Regions from separate parts of the Shewanella sp. MF05913 genome, predicted to be linked through region 1. Evidence: predicted binding sites of a transcription regulator. Region 1 holds the regulator's gene; each other region holds the start of a gene.
What was found. Region 1 encodes FliA, which starts transcription of late flagellar genes. Its sites were predicted from a motif close to CTAAAGNTNNNNNNNNNNNNGCCGATA; they were not measured.
Positions count from the first base shown of each region.

Region 2: the regulator FliA is predicted to act here: its motif matches at 5,219-5,245, upstream of AC19MV_RS09655 (cytoplasmic protein).
Region 3: the regulator FliA is predicted to act here: its motif matches at 4,156-4,182, upstream of pomA (flagellar motor protein PomA).

Region 1 covers NZ_JCAYNT010000011.1:45,261-52,255, reverse strand. Annotated here, with positions in the region: gene AC19MV_RS13715 (chemotaxis protein CheA) at 1-1,486, opposite strand, end outside; gene AC19MV_RS13710 (protein phosphatase CheZ) at 1,502-2,239, opposite strand; gene cheY (chemotaxis response regulator CheY) at 2,253-2,636, opposite strand; gene AC19MV_RS13700 (RNA polymerase sigma factor FliA) at 2,682-3,401, opposite strand; gene AC19MV_RS13695 (MinD/ParA family protein) at 3,394-4,275, opposite strand; gene flhF (flagellar biosynthesis GTPase FlhF) at 4,280-5,665, opposite strand; gene flhA (flagellar biosynthesis protein FlhA) at 5,695-6,995, opposite strand, start outside.
Region 2 covers NZ_JCAYNT010000006.1:31,249-38,243, forward strand. Annotated here, with positions in the region: one part of gene prfB (peptide chain release factor 2) at 1-172, opposite strand, end outside; one part of gene prfB (peptide chain release factor 2) at 174-248, opposite strand; gene AC19MV_RS09635 (methyl-accepting chemotaxis protein) at 465-2,129, opposite strand; gene chrA (chromate efflux transporter) at 2,249-3,400, opposite strand; gene rlmC (23S rRNA (uracil(747)-C(5))-methyltransferase RlmC) at 3,477-4,610, opposite strand; gene ohrR (transcriptional regulator OhrR) at 4,600-5,079, opposite strand; gene AC19MV_RS09655 (cytoplasmic protein) at 5,279-5,467, shown strand; gene AC19MV_RS09660 (SpoIIAA family protein) at 5,533-5,913, opposite strand; gene mdtD (multidrug transporter subunit MdtD) at 6,291-6,995, opposite strand, start outside.
Region 3 covers NZ_JCAYNT010000010.1:85,305-92,299, forward strand. Annotated here, with positions in the region: gene nadK (NAD(+) kinase) at 1-131, opposite strand, end outside; gene grpE (nucleotide exchange factor GrpE) at 286-891, shown strand; gene dxs (1-deoxy-D-xylulose-5-phosphate synthase) at 983-2,848, opposite strand; gene ispA ((2E,6E)-farnesyl diphosphate synthase) at 2,870-3,751, opposite strand; gene xseB (exodeoxyribonuclease VII small subunit) at 3,789-4,025, opposite strand; gene pomA (flagellar motor protein PomA) at 4,413-5,180, shown strand; gene AC19MV_RS13120 (flagellar motor protein MotB) at 5,183-6,109, shown strand; gene thiI (tRNA uracil 4-sulfurtransferase ThiI) at 6,410-6,995, shown strand, end outside.

The sequences.
Region 1 (6,995 bases):
AAAGCGTAATGGTGCCTGTTCGAGGCTTGCCATTGGCTTCACGCGTAATCGGCATTTCAATACCATGGTCTACCGAGTTTCGCACTAAGTGGACTAATGGATCGGCTAGTGCCTCAACTAAATTTTTATCAAGATCGGTTTCTTCACCAATCATGATCAAATCAATTTCTTTATTTAATGTTCGAGCTAAATCGCGGACAACCCTTGGAAAACGGCCAAACACTTTCTTAATTGGCTGCATGCGGGTTTTCATTACCGCACCTTGCAAGTCAGCGGTAACGAGATCAAGGTTGGCCAACGCTTTAGACATTTCTTCGTCTTCGCGGGTAATGCCTAAACTCACCAGGCGATTACGCACTAACACTAATTCGCCAACCATATTCATAATCTGGTCTAAACGAGCAGTATCAACACGAACAGTCGTTTCGCCTTGTGGGACAGCATTGGCTTTGGCCGCTACAGGTACAGGCGCTTTATCTTTGGCGACTTCTGCTTTAGGTACGGGCACTGCTACCGGCGCGGCTTTGGCAACGGGTGCTGGTGTAACAGCTTTCGGTACGTCAGGAGCTTTAGGAGGTGTAGGCGTAGCCGCTACGACAGGGGCTGCGGGTTTAGCAACGACTGGAGCACTGCCTTTACCATGTAATTCATCTAATAAGCGTTCAAATTCATCATCGGTAATTTCATCAGAGTCGACTAATGGTTCAACAACCGGTTCTGCTGGCTTAATGGGTTCGCTAGTGGTTTCAGCTTTGGCTTTAAACGATCCAGAACCATGAAGCTCATCAAGTAATGCTTCAAACTCATCATCGGTAATCTCATCACTATTGCTTGATGATGCACTGGCCGATTTAGGTGCTATGGTGTCTTGATTTACAGCGGATGTAGCTGTTGAGGTTGGGCTTTTACCTGAGCCATGCAAGGCATCGAGTAATGCTTCAAATTCAGATTCGTCAATTTCATCAATACCAGTTGAGCTAGGCGCAGAAGTAGATTGCACACTAATGTCTTCGACATACTCAGGTTCAGAGACTTCAGCGGCTTCTTCTATGATTTCAGGTTCAGCAGTTGATTGACCCATTTCAGACGGCAGTGGAGCGCCAGAGCTTAATAATTTTAGTTTTGCTAACAAGTCTGAATCGGCAGGGTCTTGTTGTTGTCCCTGTTGAGTTTGAGCAAACATGGTATTAATTGCATCAACCGCTTGCAAAATTATGTCCATTAGCTCTGCATTGACTACACGTTTACCAGTACGTAAAAGATCAAACGTGTTTTCTGCTTCGTGACACACATCAACCATGGGTTTAAGGCTTAGAAAACCGGCCCCACCTTTGACGGTGTGAAATCCACGGAAAATAGCATTAAGTAAATCACTGTCATCAGGATTATTTTCAAGAGCGACCAGCTGCTCTTGTAGAAGCTCTAAAATCTCACCAGCTTCAATTAAAAAGTCCTGGAGTATCTCTTCATCAACATCAAATGACATTAAATTGACTCCTAATTAGAAACCCAGACTTGATAGCAGATCATCAACTTCATCCTGACCCGTGACCACGTCTTCACGTAACTCAGCGTTCATGATTGGGCCTTCTGCCTCTATCTTATTATCTTTAATTGTAGGTAATGACTCAGTAGTATGGTCACCAAAAACGGTCAACATGGATACTAAATTACTCTCTACTTCGCGCACTAGTTCAATCACTCGGCGGATCATCTGACCGGTTAAATCTTGGAAATCTTGCGCCATCAATATCTGAGTGAGCAATTCACGAAGACGGTTAGAATCATGCTCGCTATTAGACATAAACTGCTGAACATCATGACAAAGTGATTTAAATTCACCCAGTTCGATGTCGCGACGCATCAGTTTATCCCACATAGGCGTTACAGATTGAATGTTGCTTATAATGGTATCGGCCAAAGGCAAACATTCTTCAACCGCATCCATGGTTTTATTAGCAGCTTGTTCTGTCATCTCAATAACATAGTTTAATCTTTCTTTAGCATCCGGAATTTCAGTGTTCGCTAATTCAGATAAACGGTTATCAACTTGGAAATCTTTTAGTGCGCTGTGCAATTGGCGAGTGAGCTTACCGACCTCTTCAAACAGCTCACGCTGCAGAGGAGTCGCTAAATCTCTAATTAATTCGTCAGCTTTACCTTGCTCTCCCGCCGATAGCAGTTCAACAAGTTGCTGGGCCTGTTCGAGAGTAATTAACCCCGATATTGATGCCTGCATGACTTATCCTTGCTTAAGCGAGTCGTTCAAAGATTTTGTCTAACTTTTCTTTTAACGTAGCGGCTGTGAACGGTTTAACAACATAACCATTAACACCAGCTTGAGCCGCAGCAATGATTTGCTCACGCTTAGCTTCAGCCGTAACCATTAATACAGGTAAATGTTTTAGTGAATCGTCTGCACGGATTGCTCTAAGTAAATCAATACCCTGCATTCCCGGCATATTCCAGTCGGTTACAACAAAGTCAAAATGACCTTTTTGTAACATAGGTAGGGCTGTTGAGCCATCATCTGCTTCTTGGGTATTATTAAATCCCAAGTCTCGCAACAAGTTCTTAATGATACGTCTCATTGTTGAAAAATCGTCAACAATAAGAATCTTCATATTCTTGTCCAAGGTTTCCTCCGGTGAGCTGACACTCGTTTGCTCTATAATTAGTTATTATTCTTGTGTCCAATGCTTGAGTTTGGCTTTTAGTCTGAGCATAGCCTGACTTAATATCTGGCTAACTCGCGACTCACTTACCTCAAGGATGGCACCGATTTCTTTTAAGTTTAATGCTTCGTCATAATATAACGACAGCACTAAAGCATCTCTTTCTGGCAAGGTTTTAATTGCTTCAACCAGTGCAGATTGGAACTGAGTCTCAGCGAGAGAATCAAAAGCTTCATTTGGGGATTCGTCGTCTGTGGTTAACACATCCTGGGAAACACCAAGGTCTTCTATGCCTATGATTTTACCGACAGAAACATCATTTAAGATATGATGGTACTCATCGAGAGACATATCAAGTTTTTCAGCAATTTCTGTGTCTCGTGCATCGCGCCCTAACACTTGTTCAAGTTCGTCAATGACATGGGCTACACGGCGATTATTACGATGAACTGAGCGTGGAACCCAGTCACCGCGGCGAATTTCGTCAATCATTGCGCCACGAATACGAATGCCAGCAAAGGTTTCAAATTTAGCCCCTTTGGTGCCATCAAATTTTGATGATGCTTCTAGAAGCCCCATCATACCTGCTTGTAATAAATCATCCAGTTGCACTGATGCTGGCAGCCTTGCCAACATATGATGAGCAATGCGTTTCACCAACGGTGCATACTGTTCAACAATCGATGTTTTGTTATCGAACTGAGTATACGCTGCGGCTTTATTCACTCGCTCTCCCCTCTTCTACTGGTTTACGTTGTACTAATCGTTCAACAAAAAACTCTAAGTGACCACCAGGTTGCTGCGGTACAGGCCAGGTCATAATTTTATTGGCCAACCCTTGGTATGCAATCGCAGAAGGTGATTTGGGAAACGCTTCTACAACCAATTTTTGTTTACGAACTGCTTTGCGCAAATTTTCATCAAAAGGAACGCTAGCGACAAGCTCTAAAGCCACATCTAAAAATCTATCTGTTACTTTACTGAGTTTAGCAAATAATTCCATGCCTTCGCGTAAACTACGCACCATATTTGCCACAATTTTGAAGTGGAACACACCGTGTTCACGACTTAAAATCTTAATCAGTGCATAAGCATCGGTAATCGATGTAGGTTCATCACATACAACGATTAATACATCTTGTGACGCCCGCGAAAAACTCAGCACCATATCTGAAATACCCGCAGCCGTATCAACAATTAAAATGTCGAACTGGGTGCGCATTTCACTAAAGGCACGAATTAAACCTGCATGCTGCGCTGGGGTCAATTCAACCATCGCTTGTGAACCAGACGTGGCCGGCACAATACCGATCCCTTTTGGCCCACGGACAATGATGTCATCTAATTCGGCATCGCCAGACAAAACATGAGATAAATTTTTCTCTGCACGGATCCCTAGCATCACATCAACGTTGGCTAAACCTAAGTCAGCATCAAGCACCAGTACACGCTTGCCCTTTTCGGCTAATGCGACTGCAGTATTAATTGATACGCTTGTTTTACCGACTCCGCCTTTACCACCGGATACGGCAATTACTTTAACTTTATCGTTATTTGGTTGATTCATCATACGTAAACCACTTGCTTGATCCCGAGTCATATCTTTACTCAAATGCATAGGCAGTGTCATTTGACCATGCCGTGTCTTGTGACGTTGGTTGTTCTGTTTCGTTTAATGCGGCTAGTGCTTGTTTGGCTAATTCTAGTGTATCAGCCACTTTCATGTCTTCTGGAACACGTTGACCGTCAGTAACATAACTCAATGGTAACTCATTTTGAATCAATACGCTCAATGCACCTGCAATTGATACTGATTCATCTAATTTAGTCAAAATAGCACCCGATAACGGAATGCGTTTAAAGTGTTCAACAGCATCTTGTAATACACGACGCTGGCCTGTGGCAGACATTACTAAATAACTGCGGATTGGGATCCTACTATTTGCAGTCAAATTATCAAGTTGTTGATAAAGACGCATGTCACGTTGTCCCATTCCTGCAGTATCAATTAACACTAGCTTACGATTTCTAAATTGATATAAAATCTGCTCTAATTCGCTTAAATCATGTGCTTGCTTAACTGGGCAGCCCATAATTTTACCATATGTCGCTAATTGCTCATATGCTCCAATTCGATAATGGTCTGTCGTAATCAACGCGACTTGTTCAGGACCATGATGTGCAGCAAACCGCGCAGCAATTTTTGCTAAAGAAGTCGTTTTACCGACACCCGTTGGGCCAACAAAAGCAACCACACCACCACGTTTAACAATATCATCACCTTGATTATCAAGTAAATTAGCTAAACTTTGTGGTAATGCTCGCACTAAGTCTGCTGGCGTGTAGTGTTGGCTCAGCCCAGCTAGTTTAGCAGCAACAGCGGGAGAAAACTCAGCTGCAATTAATTTACTTTCTAACATGGCGCCAACTGGATCAGAGCGCTTTTTGTGATCTTTCATTAAAGAAGACACCTGGTGGGTCAGTAAGCTTCTTAACGATGCCATTTCCTCACGCAATGAGTCTAGCTCGGCAGATTGATTTTTATTACTTTTATTGGGTTTTTCAAGATGATTTACCTGTGGGGCACTTGGGGTAGGCTTAGCCGTTTTAGCCCCTTGTAATTGGCGAGCCCATTCAGGTAACTCTGGTTCATCTTGATGCACAGACATTTGCTGTGCCATGCGATTGTGCTGCTTTTCAAGTAATGCTTGTAACGAGTCCGCGGCAGGCGGTGGGCTCACTTTTGAATGTGCCTTAACGGCAGGTTTAGCGCCCAATGAAACTCTATCTTCACTGACATCCATAAAGCTATTCGTTGGCGCTTGCGACGCCATAGCGGCTTTGGGTTCGTCATAATCAACCGCGGCAACAATTTCGATGCCACCAGCCACTTTTTTATTAGACATAATGACAGCGTCAGACCCTAGGGTGTCTTTAACTTGTGCCAATGCTGCACGCATATCTTTGGCAAAAAATCGTTTAATTTTCACGTACGCACCTCTTTAAACTGACGTTATCACTATTGACCTACTGCAGAAACAATTCTGATTTGTTTCTCGTCGGGGATTTCTTGGTAAGAAATCACTCGTAAATTTGGAATAGTGTATTTAACAAATCGTGACAGCGTGGATCTCAGCATACCAGATGTCAATAATATGGCTGGTTGCCCAACCATTTCTTGCTTCTGTGCAGCATCTAAAAGTGACTGCTGCATGCGTTCTGCGAGTCCAGGTTCAATATTTGGCCCTTCTCCACCTGTCGCCTGCATAGACTTATGCAACATCTGTTCCAACTCAGGCGCCAATGTAATGACAGGGATTTCAAGTTCTGGTCCAGAGATCTCCTGGACTATCATCCGTTTTAGGGCGATACGCACTGCAGCTGTCAATACTTCAGTATCATTACTCTTACTGCCATACTCTAATAACGTTTGGACGATTGTGCGTAAATCTCGAACCGATACACCCTCATTTAATAAGTTCTGCATGACTTTAACCACAGAGCCTAAAGGCATAATGTCGGGTACAAAACCATCCACTAATTTTGGTGAGTTCTTTGCCAGCATATCCATTAACTGCTGCACTTCTTCGTAACCTAATAGTTTAGCGGCATTGTTGCTTAACAATTGGCTAATATGGGTTGCGACAACGGTCGCGGTATCTACCACTGTGTAGCCTAATGTTTGTGCATGCTCACGTTGCTCTGGCGAAATCCAAACGGCCTCTAAACCAAATGCAGGATCGCGAGTTTCAATACCGTCGAGCTTGCCATAAACTTGTCCTGGGTTAATTGCCAGTTCACAGTCATGTCTCACTTCGGCTTCACCCACCACAACCCCCATCAATGAAATCCGATAAGCATTGGGTGATAAGTCTAGATTGTCACGAATATGCACTGCTGGCACTAAAAATCCTAACTCTTGAGATAATTTCTTACGAACACCCTTAATACGGCCTAATAATTCGCCACCCTGGGATTTATCAACCAATGGAATTAACCGATAGCCGACTTCAAGACCGATGGTGTCAACGTGGCGCACATCATCCCAGCTCAAATCTTTAGGTTCTTTATCTTTGGCTTCCGCAGGGCCTTTAGTCGCGACAACTAACGCAGCTTGCTTTCTTTCAACATTACGTTTGTAAACAAAATAAGCGGCGCCGGCGGTGATAAATGCAAACGTTAAAAATGCCACATGCGGCATGCCGGGTACAATACCCATAATAAACAGTAGACCTGCGGCAATCGCTAAAGACTTATGATTGTCAAACATCTGACTCATCATCATCTGGCCCATATCACCAGATTCATTTTGACGCGTTA
Region 2 (6,995 bases), on a different contig from region 1:
ATCCTTCGATGTCTTCAAGACCTGCGTCCATATCATTAATGGTTTTAACAACCGCTTCTAATGCCGCGCGCTCTTTACCCAGCGCTTGCGCACGTTCAGGTACGTTCCACACTTCTGAACTTTCCAGTTCACGACTGACTTCTTCTAAACGCTCACTTTTAGCAGCGTAGTCAAAGATACCCCCGAAGTAACTCAGTACGTTCAGCGAGCTCTTTGATTTTGAATTTTACCGGATTAACTTCAAACATGAATATTCAACTTAAATTAGCAGTTAACAAAAGGTGCAACGGCGCATTTTACCCCATGACACGCGCTAAACCTAGACCGAAAGGTCGATTATTAACAAACTAATGGCGAATATATTTCACGACAACGGCCGTTCACTTCATAAGCGTTTAGCCATAAAAAATGAACCCACTTCGGGTTCATTTTCTGTCGCGGTAATCGTGAAACTGTGCGGCGAGTTACACCTTAAATTGCCCCACTAACTTCGCAAGAGTTTGGCCCTCGTTGGCCACATCTTTACTCAAGCCAGATGCATCCTGGCTGGCAGCCAGTAGTGAGTTAACAATTTCTTGCACCGAGTTAACATTGCGATGGATCTCTTCAGTCACAGAGCTTTGCTCAGTCGCAGCGGTGGCAATTTGGGTACTCATGTCACTAATGCTGGTGACAGACGATGTTACCGCGCCTAGGCTTTCTGAGATTGCCCGCGATGACTCTACCGAGCTTAAGCAACTCGTTTGGCTTTCTTGCATAGTCTGCACCGCTTTAGTCACTAACTTATGTAATTGCGATAACATGTCGTTAATTTCTACTGTGCTACTTTGGGTTCGGCTGGCGAGATTTCTGACTTCATCGGCTACAACCGCAAAACCACGCCCTTGCTCACCAGCACGCGCTGCTTCAATGGCTGCGTTTAACGCCAGTAAGTTAGTTTGCTCTGCAATGCCACCAATCACGCTCAATACTGAGTTAATTTTTTGCGATTGCTCACTTAACGATTTCACATCTGCTGCTGCGTTATCGATTTGCCTCATTAAGTTAGACACTTCCGTTAATGAAGTATCGACACACTCTTGTGCTTTCGTCACGTTGCCAGATGCGGTATGCGTTGCGTCTGCTACCATGCTGGTATTGTGCGCCACATCATTTGCCGTTGCAGACATCTCTGTAATGGCGGTCACGATTTGATCGATTTCATTATTGTGGCTATAGAGCTGTTCAGTCATTGAAACCGTTTGACCACTAATACTTTGCGCGCCATGTTTAACTCTGTCTGTCGCACTCGCAACATCACCAATAATCGTTTGCAGCTTATCGACAAATAAATTAAACGCACTGCCTAATTGGCCAATTTCATCTTCGCTCGTCACGTCTAAACGTTTGGTTAAGTCGCCTTCACCTTTGGCAATATCGTTTAGTGAGTTGGCCATATTCTGGATAGGAACAACCAGTTTATGAGCCATCCACACCACCACAAATGCCGTAATACCGGTTAATCCCAACGCCATTAATAAAAACATGACAGTTTTACTATTCATTCGCTCAGTTTTTTCATCACGAAATTTCGCAATAGCTTGATCAATATCATCAATATACGCGCCAGTACCTAACATCCAGTTGGTATTTGGCACCATCACGGCGTAACCGAGCTTATCAATTAATTGCTCCGTACCGGGCTTTTTGTAAAAGTAAGAAAAAATACCATCACCAGACTTAGCGGCATTTAATAACCCAACGATAACTTTGGTACCATTAGGGTCAGCCATATCGATTTTGTTTTGCCCTTCTAACTCAGGCATCGTCGCATGGAAGATGTTTACTCCCGCAGTGTCATAGATGTAAAAATATCCTGCACTGCCGAAACGTAAATCACGTAAAGCTTGTTTTACATCACCGCTGCTGCCTAGAGATAACTGATAGTCCACAACACCACGAGCAATCTCAGTGGCTTCAGCCAGTTGGTTTTTTCTCTCTGAAACTAACTCGCCCCTAAATTGGGCAATATCATTTTCTAACGAAGTCCCCTCGTTAACATAAAACAGACTCAATAAAACGGCTAAAATTAATAATAATGGAATTAAAGATAATCCCAAAAGCTTATTGCGGAGGGAGGATTTCAGCATAGTTGGCAGCCTTTTTGTTGTAATAATCTATTAAGTATAGATGTTTACAGCATGTAGCCAAACTTTGCACACGAATAAAGTGAAACATGTCGCAAAAATAAACAAGATGGAAGTTGAACTTAGATTAGCGTCAATAACGCGCCTATTGCAGCAAAGCCCACAACAAGCCAAACAATGCCTGGCCTGAATACTTTTAAAAGACTAAATCCAATAATCACCAGTGCCATATCAAGCGGCATGATGACAGCGCTGGTAAATACCGGTTGATACAGCGCCGCTAACAGTAAACCGACAACCGCCGCATTTACACCTGCTAATGCGCCGGCAATATTGGGGCGCTGACTAATGGTATGCCAGCTTTTTAATCCGACTAACATCAGTAGAAAACCGGGTAAAAATATCGCTAAGGTGGCGACTATGGCGCCTAAAATAGGAGACTCTAACCATAAATCGGCCCCTAAAAAGGTGGCAAGGGTAAACATAGGCCCAGGGATGGCTTGCGCAAGTGCATAGCCGGTTAAAAATCGGTCGGGAGTAATGTAGTCACCTACACTGGCCTCAAGTAATGGCAGCACCACATGGCCGCCACCAAACACTAAACTTCCGACTTGAAAAAACTGCGCAAAAATTTGCCCTAAACTGTCATCATTCCCCATAAAATACAGTGAACTGGCTAAACACAAAATAAACAAAGCCAGCCAACGATAATCAAGTTCGATAGGGGGATTTTCGGGGGTAATATTTTCACCACGAGTCAGTAATACCACGCCAAGAATGGCGGCAATCACTAACACTGCAATTTGCATTAGCATTGACGGCATTAAGATAATGGCCACTGCAGTTGCAGCCATTAGCACCTTGGCGGTTTTACGCTGACAAAATTGGCTAAACATGGACAATGTCGCATCGGCAACGACCACGACGGCTAACAGTTTTAATCCGTGGATCATGCCCTGCACAGCAGTGATTTCTAGCCACTGCGCACTGGTTACCGCAAATAAAAACAACAATAGAAATGACGGTAACGTAAAGCCTAAAAATGCCGCGAGCCCACCAAATACCCCCCCTTTGTGGTAACCAATGGCAAAACCAACCTGACTAGAACCCGGACCTGGCATAAATTGGCTTAAGGCAACAAAACTGGCGTATTGTTTACCATCAAGCCATTGTAAGTCATCAACAAATGCTTTTCTAAAATAACCAATATGAGCCGCAGGGCCGCCAAAACTGATTAAGCCTAATGCTAAAAAACGACTAAATATTTGCCACATCGCCCAGTTCCTCTTTGTGTGAAGTCATCATTTTATGACATAAAAATGACAATTTCATGACTACACTACTGTTAACTTACTGTTTTTCTAACATGACTAACACTTCAAAATGGTCAGTATGCGGAAACATATCAAACAACTGCACCTTGGTAATCTGGTAGCCCTCAATATTGGCTAAATCAGCCACTAAGGAGTTGGGATTACAGCTTGAGTACACTATCGCTTTAGGGGCAAAAAGACTTAATGAACGACACAATGCTTCGCCTAAACCACGTCTTGGAGGATTGACGATAATTAAATCAGGCTTGTCTTGAGTTGCTTGCCCTTGAGCAAACTGTGTCGAGTCAAGCGCACTGAAATCAACATTTGTTAACCCCAACTTTTCAGCAGACATTTTGGCGCACTCAATCGCTTCGGCTTCAATTTCAATACCCGTTAAACGAATATGTTTGTCGGCACAATGCAGGCCAAAACCACCTACGCCACAGAATAAATCCCAAATATAACTCGGGTTGAACTCTGCAACCCACTCGCGGGCAGTTTGATATAACTTGGCCGCCACATCTGGGTTGGTTTGAAAAAAGCTTTTAGGCCGAATAAACAGCGGCACATGATTAAATTGCTCTTCTAAACGAGTGGCCTCGGTTAAAAAGATTTCTTGCTCGCCCTCTAATATCGCCATGTGCACAGGTTGAATATTCACTGACACTAACGCGATCGCTGGAAACTCGTGTAATAGTTGCGGTAACTCACGTTCAATTCGGGTAATGGCTTGCTCACTGCGCAGCACAAAGCGCAACATAAACTGGCCCTGTATTTGGCTACGAGTCAGTAAGATGTACTTCAGTTCACCTTTGGCTTTATCCACTCGGTAAGGCGGTAACCCTGCCTGTTGCACAAAACGTTGTAATCGATGCAGAAGAATTTGCATGTCTTGCGGATACAAGCTGCAATCACATAAACTAACAGCCTCACCTTGCGGGTTCACCAAGCCTAAAATAGGTTGATGCGCAGCGCCTAACACCACCATTTTAGCCTTGTTACGAAAACCAGACTCGGCGCTTAATACCGGAGCTAACCATTTTGCTACGCTAAGATCGCTAAATAATTCAATAAGCTGCTGTTGTTTTTTGTCTATTTGTTGTGGCATCGGCTGCAAAATGTTGCGGCATGATAAACAATCACCGCGCTGAAAATATTCACATTTCACAGCTTGTTGCCTCGCCCGAATTCAGCATGGCAAATGCCTGATCGCATAATTGTTTAAGTTGAGCGAGATCCTCAAGCGTTCCGCCCACTTTGCAGCGCATTTGTTCTGGAACCGATAACGCTTGTTGATGTAGCTGCCGCCCTGCTTCGGTGACATGCAAAACACGCACTCGTTCATCTAATTCACTGCGGCCACGGCTAACTAACTCTTTAGCCTCAAGGCGTTTAAGTAACGGTGTTAATGTACCAGAATCAAGATGCAGCTTTTCACCTAGGGTTTTCACGCTAATGCCTGGTTCTTTCCACAACACCATCATCACCAAATATTGCGGGTATGTTAGCGACAAACCATCTAACAGTGGTCGGTATGCGCGGACCATCGCATTTGTAGCACTGTATAATGAAAAACACACTTGGTTTTCAAGTGCTAAAGGATTAACCGCTTGCTCGGGGGCATTTTTAATAGACATAGGCTTTACTCAGCTCACCAATAATATTCAAATCTGTATCCAGACAGATCCAACACGGAATTTCATCAAAATTTAATTATATCACACATTAATTGCGCGCAATGTATTAACGCATCACGAGAAATAAAATGATTTATCGCTCAAGTTTTACACTGTTAAGCCGATAGAAATAAACACAAGTCAAAACTGAGGACAACGCATGCCAATCAGTGTGAATGCACCATCATCAATGCCTACAACGATTGATTCTGGTAACAGTTTGAAAGTCGCTGTAATGGCGAAAGATCAGCAAGAAGCAGAAGGCCAAATGGCACTGCAGTTGATTGAAGCCGCCGCGCCACCGCAACCTGTGGGTAATAGCGGTCATAATATTAATACTACGGCATAGATACATGATGCTTAAAAAAACCTAGCAATTTACGCTAGGTTTTTCTTTTTCAAGGCCACTAATATCTAATAGCGTAGCCATTTTAATGCGTCATGTTGGTCTTCAAAATACTTCATTTCACCTGACATAAACCAACTGCCCATTTTAGTGGCCCAGTCTAGCCAGGTCTTATTACCCCATATGGCAACGCGTTCAAATTCAGACTCATGCTTTAACCCCAGCTGTAAGTCATCCCAGGCAGCACGCAAATCCCAACCTTCAAGCTCTGTCGCATCGAGTAATAAGCTAATTTTAGGTTGATCAACCTGGCTTAACGCACCTTCAAGCATTGGCGTAATCACCAGATAATCTTCATGGGTTAACGTTCCGACGGCTTTTAACGTCACAAAGAAAACATTCTCAATACGATTAATGCCAATCGATAAACCGTGTTTTTTAATACTCATACCCCACTCCTTAGTGATATAAAAAAAACGAGACTCATGTTTATATTTTAACCAACCAAGTCAACTGGAGTGTGTCTTAGTGCACAAATTTGAGTTAAGCATTCTATCTTGTGCCCAAACAACCTGAAGATGCTCGATTTCAGCAAGAATTTACACGCGTTTAGGCAAGGCATTGATTGCGGGTAATGGTTGTTCCCTTTCCAAAATCAGCTAAATTAACAAATGCCGCAGTATCCACGCGTGTAAAACTTGCCCTATGGGAGTTTCACCGTGTTCCCCTGATGATTAAATCAAGAGCGTTGTTGTGCTAATTTATAAGGTCTCCGCATTAACGCGCCTAGTATTGAAAACACGGTGAAGCTCTGAATCACGTCTCTTCAAGTTGATTGGGTATAAACCTGCCGGCCAACCTCTTTAGGCAGCAGTGAAAAAATGGCCGCTGCAAACATCGTCATGATGCCTACGGTAACGAAGGTTAATTGAAATGCACTTAACACCTCTGCTTGACTGCCGCTACTGACACCCGCACTAAAGCCACCCAACAATGCACCCGCACAGGCCACGCCTAGACTTAATGCTAGCTGAGCAACCACAGACAATAGACTGTTACCGCTACTGGCACTCTCGTCATCTAAATCAATCAGCGTCACGGTATTCATGGCCGTAAATTGCAATGAATTAATGGCCCCCAAAACCGCCAACATGCACAACATAAACCAGTAAGGTGTTTGTTCGCTGACTAATCCCATACTGGCCAACATCAAACCCAGAGCCAAAGTATTCCCGGTTAATACGATACGAAAACCAAAACGTTCGATGATTGGACGAGCCAACCACTTAGCGAGCATTGCTGCTGCGGCCAACGGTAACATGCTCATCCCCGCTTGAGAGGGAGAATAACCTAATGCGATTTGTAATAATAACGGCACTAAAAATGGCAAAGCACCGCTCCCCAAACGGGCAAAAAGGTTACCAAAAATACCAATGGAAAAAGTGTTAGTTTTGAATAATGAGGGTGAAAATAGTGGCTTTGCAATGCGGCCAGCTCGTAACCAATATGCTATCAAGCATGCCATGCCTGC
Region 3 (6,995 bases), on a different contig from region 1:
GAGACACGTTCTTCAACAATCACATTAAAGCCCTGAACACTGAGCCAATGAAGCAATCGCCGTAAGGTTTGATTGGTCCCTTCGTGATGCGGTTTGCCGATGAGGCCGATTGTTTTGAACAATTTAGTCATATTCGAGTTTGTTGTGCCTTTAGGACTTGAAACATATGAATTGATCCCCATAATATACTCAAACTTATTAAAAGTGTGATAATTGCTGTTAATTAATCAGTAAATAGTCACATTATTAGCATATCCAATTTTGCATTTTTTAGCTGGAGTGAAAATGAGCAACGAATCGAACAACGCACCGCAAGATCAAGTGGAAGAAGTGGTAACACCTGAAGTCGTGGCTGATGAAGCAAGTTTGATGGATGAATTGACCCACGCAAATTTTCGCATCGAAGAATTAGAACAGCAATTAGCTGAAACCCAAGCGGCACTAACCGAGCGTAAAGATGTTGAAATGCGCGCTGCGGCTGAAACGCAAAACATCCGCACTCGTGCAGCCAAAGATGTTGAGCAAGCACGTAAATTTGCTTTAGAAAAATTTGTTAATGAATTATTGCCTGTCATTGATAATATGGAACGCGCTCTGCAGGGAACAGACCCTGAGAATGAGTCGACCAAAGCCATTTATGAAGGTGTTGAATTAACCATGAAAGGGTTCCTGACTTCAGTTGAGAAGTTTGGTGTAACCCAAGTTAACCCTCAAGGCGATGCATTTAACCCTGAGCACCATCAAGCCATTGGCATGCAACCAAGTGCTGAGTTCCCAGCGAACACGGTAATGATGGTGATGCAGAAAGGGTATTTACTCAATGAGCGTTTATTACGCCCAGCCATGGTAATGGTTTCTCAAGGCGGTAATAGCGTCGACGTTGAAGCATAAATTCAACGGATTAACAGATTAAAAAAGGACTGAATTCTCAGTCCTTTTTTTATAGTTGCCATTCAATCTAGCGAACTAAAATTCACGTTAGCTATGCAATAAACGCCTGGATTTGCGCTAAAATCCCTGCTGAATCAAGCTGTAATTCTGCTGTGATTTCGTCTGGTGCACCGTGTTTAATAAATTCATCAGGCAAACCTATTAATAACACCGGTTTTACAATGCGCATTTGTTGTAGTGCTTCGAGTACGCCAGAACCTGCACCACCCATGACCGCATTTTCTTCAACGGTAATAATCACATCATGGCTGTTTGCCAGTTCAGCTAGCAAATCAACATCAAGTGGCTTCACAAAACGCATATCAGCGACACTGGCATCAAGTTGATCTGCTGCCTCTAGTGCGGCGGCTAATGTGGTACCAAAGTTAATAATGGCAATTTTTTTACCTTGACGCTTTAACAGCCCTTTACCAATAGGTAAGGTTGTCATTTTTTCGACCTGCTCAGCACCAGTCGCACTACCTCGAGGATAACGCACAGCGGTAGGGCCGTCTTGGTAACAATAGCCGGTGTACAGCATTTGGCGACATTCGTTTTCATCTGACGGCGCCATAATCACCATATTCGGAATACAGCGCATAAAGCTTAAATCGAATGCACCCTGGTGAGTCGGGCCATCTGCACCTACTATGCCACCACGATCTATTGCAAATAGCACAGGTAAACGTTGTAAGGCCACATCGTGGATTAATTGGTCATAGCCACGCTGCAAAAAGGTGGAGTAAATTGCGACAACAGGCTTGAGGCCTTCACAGGCAAATCCAGCACCGAGTGTCACCGCATGTTGCTCTGCAATAGCCGCATCAAAATACTGCGTAGGGAAACGCTGTGAAAACTCAACCATACCAGAGCCTTCACGCATTGCAGGCGTTATCGCCATCAACTTATCATCTTGTTCGGCAACATCGCACAACCATTTACCAAACACTTGCGAGAAAGTTGGTAATCCGGGTTTTGTCGCTGGTTTTTTAAATAGGCTAGGGTCAAATTTCGGCACCGCATGCCAACCGATAGGATCTTTCTCTGCAGGTTCATAACCACGACCTTTTTTGGTCATAATATGCAGCATTTGAGGGCCTTTGAGGTTGCGCATATTACGCAAGGTTTCTACCAGCGAGTCCACATCATGGCCATCGATTGGGCCAATGTAATTAAAGCCTAGTTCTTCAAATAACGTAGCCGGAACGACCATGCCTTTAAGGTGCTCTTCGGTGCGCTTAGCCATTTCTTTAATGACAGGCATTCCTTTAAGCACTTTTTTACTGCTTTCGCGGATGGTGGTGTAAAAACGTCCAGACATCAACTGAGCTAAATGATTGTTTAATGCACCCACATTTTCTGAAATCGACATTTCATTGTCGTTCAATACAACCAGCATGTCTTTATGCAAGTCTCCAGCGTGGTTCATGGCTTCAAATACCATGCCACCGGTCATCGCACCGTCACCAATAACGGCCACGACTTTACGCCCAACCGCTTCTTTGTCTGCGGCGACTGCCATGGCTAATGCGGCACTAACAGATGTGCCAGAGTGGCCAACGCTAAAGGTATCGTATTGACTTTCTTCACGCCACGGAAAAGGATGCAGACCATTTTTTTGCCTAATGGTGTGCATGCGCTCACGGCGATCGGTTAAAATTTTATGTGGGTAGGCTTGATGGCCGACATCCCAAATCAAACGGTCAAATGGGGTGTTATAGACATAATGAAGTGCCACAGTTAATTCAACTGTGCCTAAGCCAGACGCAAAATGTCCGCTGGAAATACCAACAGACTGAAGTAAGAATTGTCTAAGTTCATCAGACACTTGTGGAAGTAAACCTTGCGGTAACTTCCTTAATTCTTCTGGTGTATTAGCCTGAGCTAGTACTGGGAATTTAGAAATATCGAAACTCATAGCGAGATTTTCTGACTCTTATTATAATCTTCGCTCAATAATATAACGGGCGAAGTCTGCAATTAACTGGCTATTGTATGGCAATTTAGTCAGCGCTGATAGTGCATCTTGTATTAGTTGTTCCGCACAGGCCTTTGCACCATCAAGACCCAGTAGTTTAGGGAAGGTACTTTTATTGGATTGCTCATCACTGCCTTGAGGTTTTCCAAGCTCTTCCGTGCTTGCGGTAATATCTAAAATATCGTCCTGAACTTGAAACGCTAATCCTAATGATTGGGCGTATTGCATCATTAGTTGGTACTGCACTTTTGGCAAATTGGCAGTAATTAATGCAAGTTCAACGGCGCAACTAATTAACGCACCGGTTTTTTTATTATGTAATTCAGTTAAGCGTTGTAAATTTATACTGTGATTTGTGGCGCTAAGATCAATCGCCTGACCACCACACATGCCTTGGTAACCCGAGGCTTTGGCTAATGCGCTCACCATCGCTAATTGTTGGCTTGGGGTGAGTGTTTCACATGGCGCAGTAATGATCTCAAACGCCAGCGTTTGCAAGGCATCACCGGCTAAAATGGCGGTAGCTTCATCAAAAGCAATATGAACGGTCGGCTGGCCACGACGGAGCGCGTCATTGTCCATTGCGGGTAAATCATCGTGTATTAATGAGTAAGCATGAATACATTCAATGGCTGCAGCCGCTTTATCAAGGGCGTCAATATTGACCCCGAGCATGTCGCCAACACTGTAAACCAAAAACGGTCGAATTCGCTTACCGCCTAATAACGCACCATGCAACATGGCCGCCTTAAGGTGAGGCGCGGCATCATCAAGTTGATTTAAATGTTCACTCAGAACAGCATCAACTCGTTTTTGGTAAGTTTTTATCGCTTCAGCTAACACGTATTAAGACCTATATTTCAACCTAAATGATTGACGATTATTCACTTTCGACTGAAAATGGTGCTAATTCAACATCATTTTCATTTAATAAAATAGACACTTTTTGTTGAGCTTGTTCAAGCTTAGTTTGGCTTTGACGCACTAAGGTAATACCACGTTCAAATTGTTTGAGCGCGTCATCTAGTGAGACTTCACCTTGTTCTAAGTGAGCTACAATGGTTTCGAGTTCTGTTAAAGATTGCTCGAAACTGAGATTTTCTGGTTTTTTAGCCACGGTTAATATTCCTCTCTTGGCGCGAGTGACAAGGTATATCAGCCCAGCGTATCGGTCAAATACAGTCGCTGGTTATTTGCTCAACAGCACGCTTTGTTATTGAATTTTTTTTAGAAACCTTAAAAACGGGCTAAACTTGAGCCAACTTTGTCCGATAAAGAGTTAAGATTTTAAATCGATAGCGTAAACTGCTGTTAGATTGATACCATCATGTAATATAAAACGGGCATGTTATCTAAAGAGAGTATTGCAACTTTTACAGTAATGCATAACGATTGAGATTAAGATTGCTTGTTATCAATGTTAGCTGTGCTAAAACGTCATTATAAATTGCACTTAATAAAGCGCACAATAAAGCAGAGTCATCACTGCGATTGAGGAGAGGTTGTGGATTTAGCTACCCTAATAGGTATTATCGGCGCGTTTGGGTTTATTATCGGTGCCATGGTTACCAGTGGCGGTATCGGCCTATTTATTGACGTTGCTTCAATATTAATTGTTATAGCCGGCTCTATTTTTGTGGTGATGATGAAATTTAACTTAGGCCAATTCCTAGGTGCTGTAAAAATTGGACTAAAAACGTTTATTTTCAAAATTGATAAACCAGAAGATTTGATTGAGCAATCAGTTACTATGGCTGATGCCGCGCGTAAAGGTGGGTTTTTAGCGTTAGAAGAAGCGGTCATTACCAATACTTTTATGCAAAGAGCTGTTGATATGCTTGTCGACGGTCATGACGGTGATGTTGTCCGTAATGCCCTTGAAAAAGACATTGCCTTGACTGAGGAACGCCATAAAACAGGGATAAGTATTTTTAGGGCATTTGGTGATGTAGCCCCTGCGATGGGTATGATTGGTACACTCGTGGGTTTAGTTGCGATGTTATCTAACATGGAAGACCCTAAATCGATTGGTCCTTCGATGGCCGTTGCCTTATTGACCACACTTTATGGGGCAATGATTGCTAACATGGTGGCAATACCTATGGCGGATAAGCTTGCTCTGCGCATGGGCGAAGAGATGCTTAATCGTAATCTCATTATGGATGCCGTATTAGCTATTCAAGATGGTCAAAATCCACGTGTGATAGAAGGGTTCCTCAAAAACTACCTCGCGGAGAAACAACGCAAAGTTAACACGACAGACGGAGAATAGTCATGGCTAAGGCCAAGTGTCAATGTCCACCTCCTGGCGCCCCGATGTGGTTAGCAACCTTTGCTGACTTAATGTCGTTGTTGATGTGTTTTTTCGTGTTGTTATTGTCATTTGCAGAAATGGACGTTTTAAAGTTTAAGCAAATAGCAGGCTCCATGAAGTATGCATTTGGGGTGCAAAATAAGGTTGAAGTAAAAGATATTCCCAAAGGAACATCTGTCATTGCGCTTGAGTTTCGCCCTGGTAGACCTGATCCCACGCCGATTGAAATTATTAATCAGCAGACTAACGAAATGACTCAGCCGACAATTGAATATCAAGCCGGCGAAGAAGACAGCGCTGGCGGCACACAAAAACAAAGTGGTGATCAGCGTGGTGGTAATGCTGCAGCAACGGCTCAGGAAGTCGCTGAGGCGGTCAAAAAAGATGCCGCTTCTGCACAAGAAAACATTAATGAACAAGTGAAAAAAATGGCTGAAAAACTCAACGAAGAGATCGTTGACGGCGCCATTGAAATTGAATCGCTAGGTCAACAAATCATTATTCGAATTCGTGAAAAAGGCTCGTTTGCTTCAGGTTCTGGTTTTTTACAGCCTAAATTTAAACCGATTGTTCGCTCCATTGGTGAGCTACTTAAAGATGTACCTGGTATTGTGACGGTATCTGGCCATACAGATGGCGCCCATATTAGTAACGAGCTTTATAGTTCTAACTGGGAGTTATCAAGCAAACGTGCTGTTGCCGTAGCGGATGAGTTGAGACGCGTATCAGGATTTGATGAAACGCGGATGAAGGTTGTGGGTGAAGCGTCAAATAGACCGCTTGTGCCTAATGATACCAATGAAAATCGCACTCGTAATCGTCGAGTGGAGATTTCTATTGAACAAGGTAAAGCAAAAGAATCAGATGAGATAACCGTAGATCAATAAGATGGTTTTCTGACAAAAAAAGCGCAGCCTAAACAGGTTGCGCTTTTTTGTTATATGAATGTGTATTAACTGTGTTGTCTGCACAAAATACATGATTAACCGGTGAATATGTTTGGTTAATAGTCAGCTTTTGGTATAATCCGCGAATTATTGCTTACGTTTTGGCTTTGGTTTATTAATAAACTGTGATGCATCAAATCTGTAAGCTGTTTTTTTAATTTATAATCAACGTATTACAACTCCTTTTAGCGAGCCACACTTTGTCTGTGCTAAGGGATAAGTTATGCCTGCGGACACCCCATGAAGTTTATTGTAAAGCTGTACCCTGAAATAATGATGAAGAGCAAGTCGGTAAGAATGCGTTTTACCAAAATGCTCGAAACTAATATTCGTAACGTGCTGAAAAAGGTTGATGAAGAAGCCAAAGTACAACGTTTATATGATCGTATTTTAGTGAGAGTACCAGTCAATAAACCTGAATTAGTCGATGCGTTCGCCGAGCGTTTAGGCTGTATTCCAGGTATTGCTCATGTTGTGCAGGTGAGTGAATATGCTTTTGATTCAATCGATCATATTTATCAGCAAGTGTTGCCTAAATACCGTGATGAAATCGCGGGTAAAACCTTTTGTGTGCGAGTGAAGCGTTCAGGTAACCATGATTTTAATTCTATTGAAGTTGAACGGTATGTTGGCGGCGGATTAAACCAACACACCGACGCGCTGGGCGTAAAACTTAAAAATCCAGACGTAACAGTGAATCTTGAAATTGATCAAGACAAGTTATACATGGTTGAACGTCGAATTCCAGGTCTAGGTGGTTTTCCTATGGCGACTCAAGAAGATGTGTTATCGCTTATTTCTGGTGGTTTTGATTCAGGCGTATCGA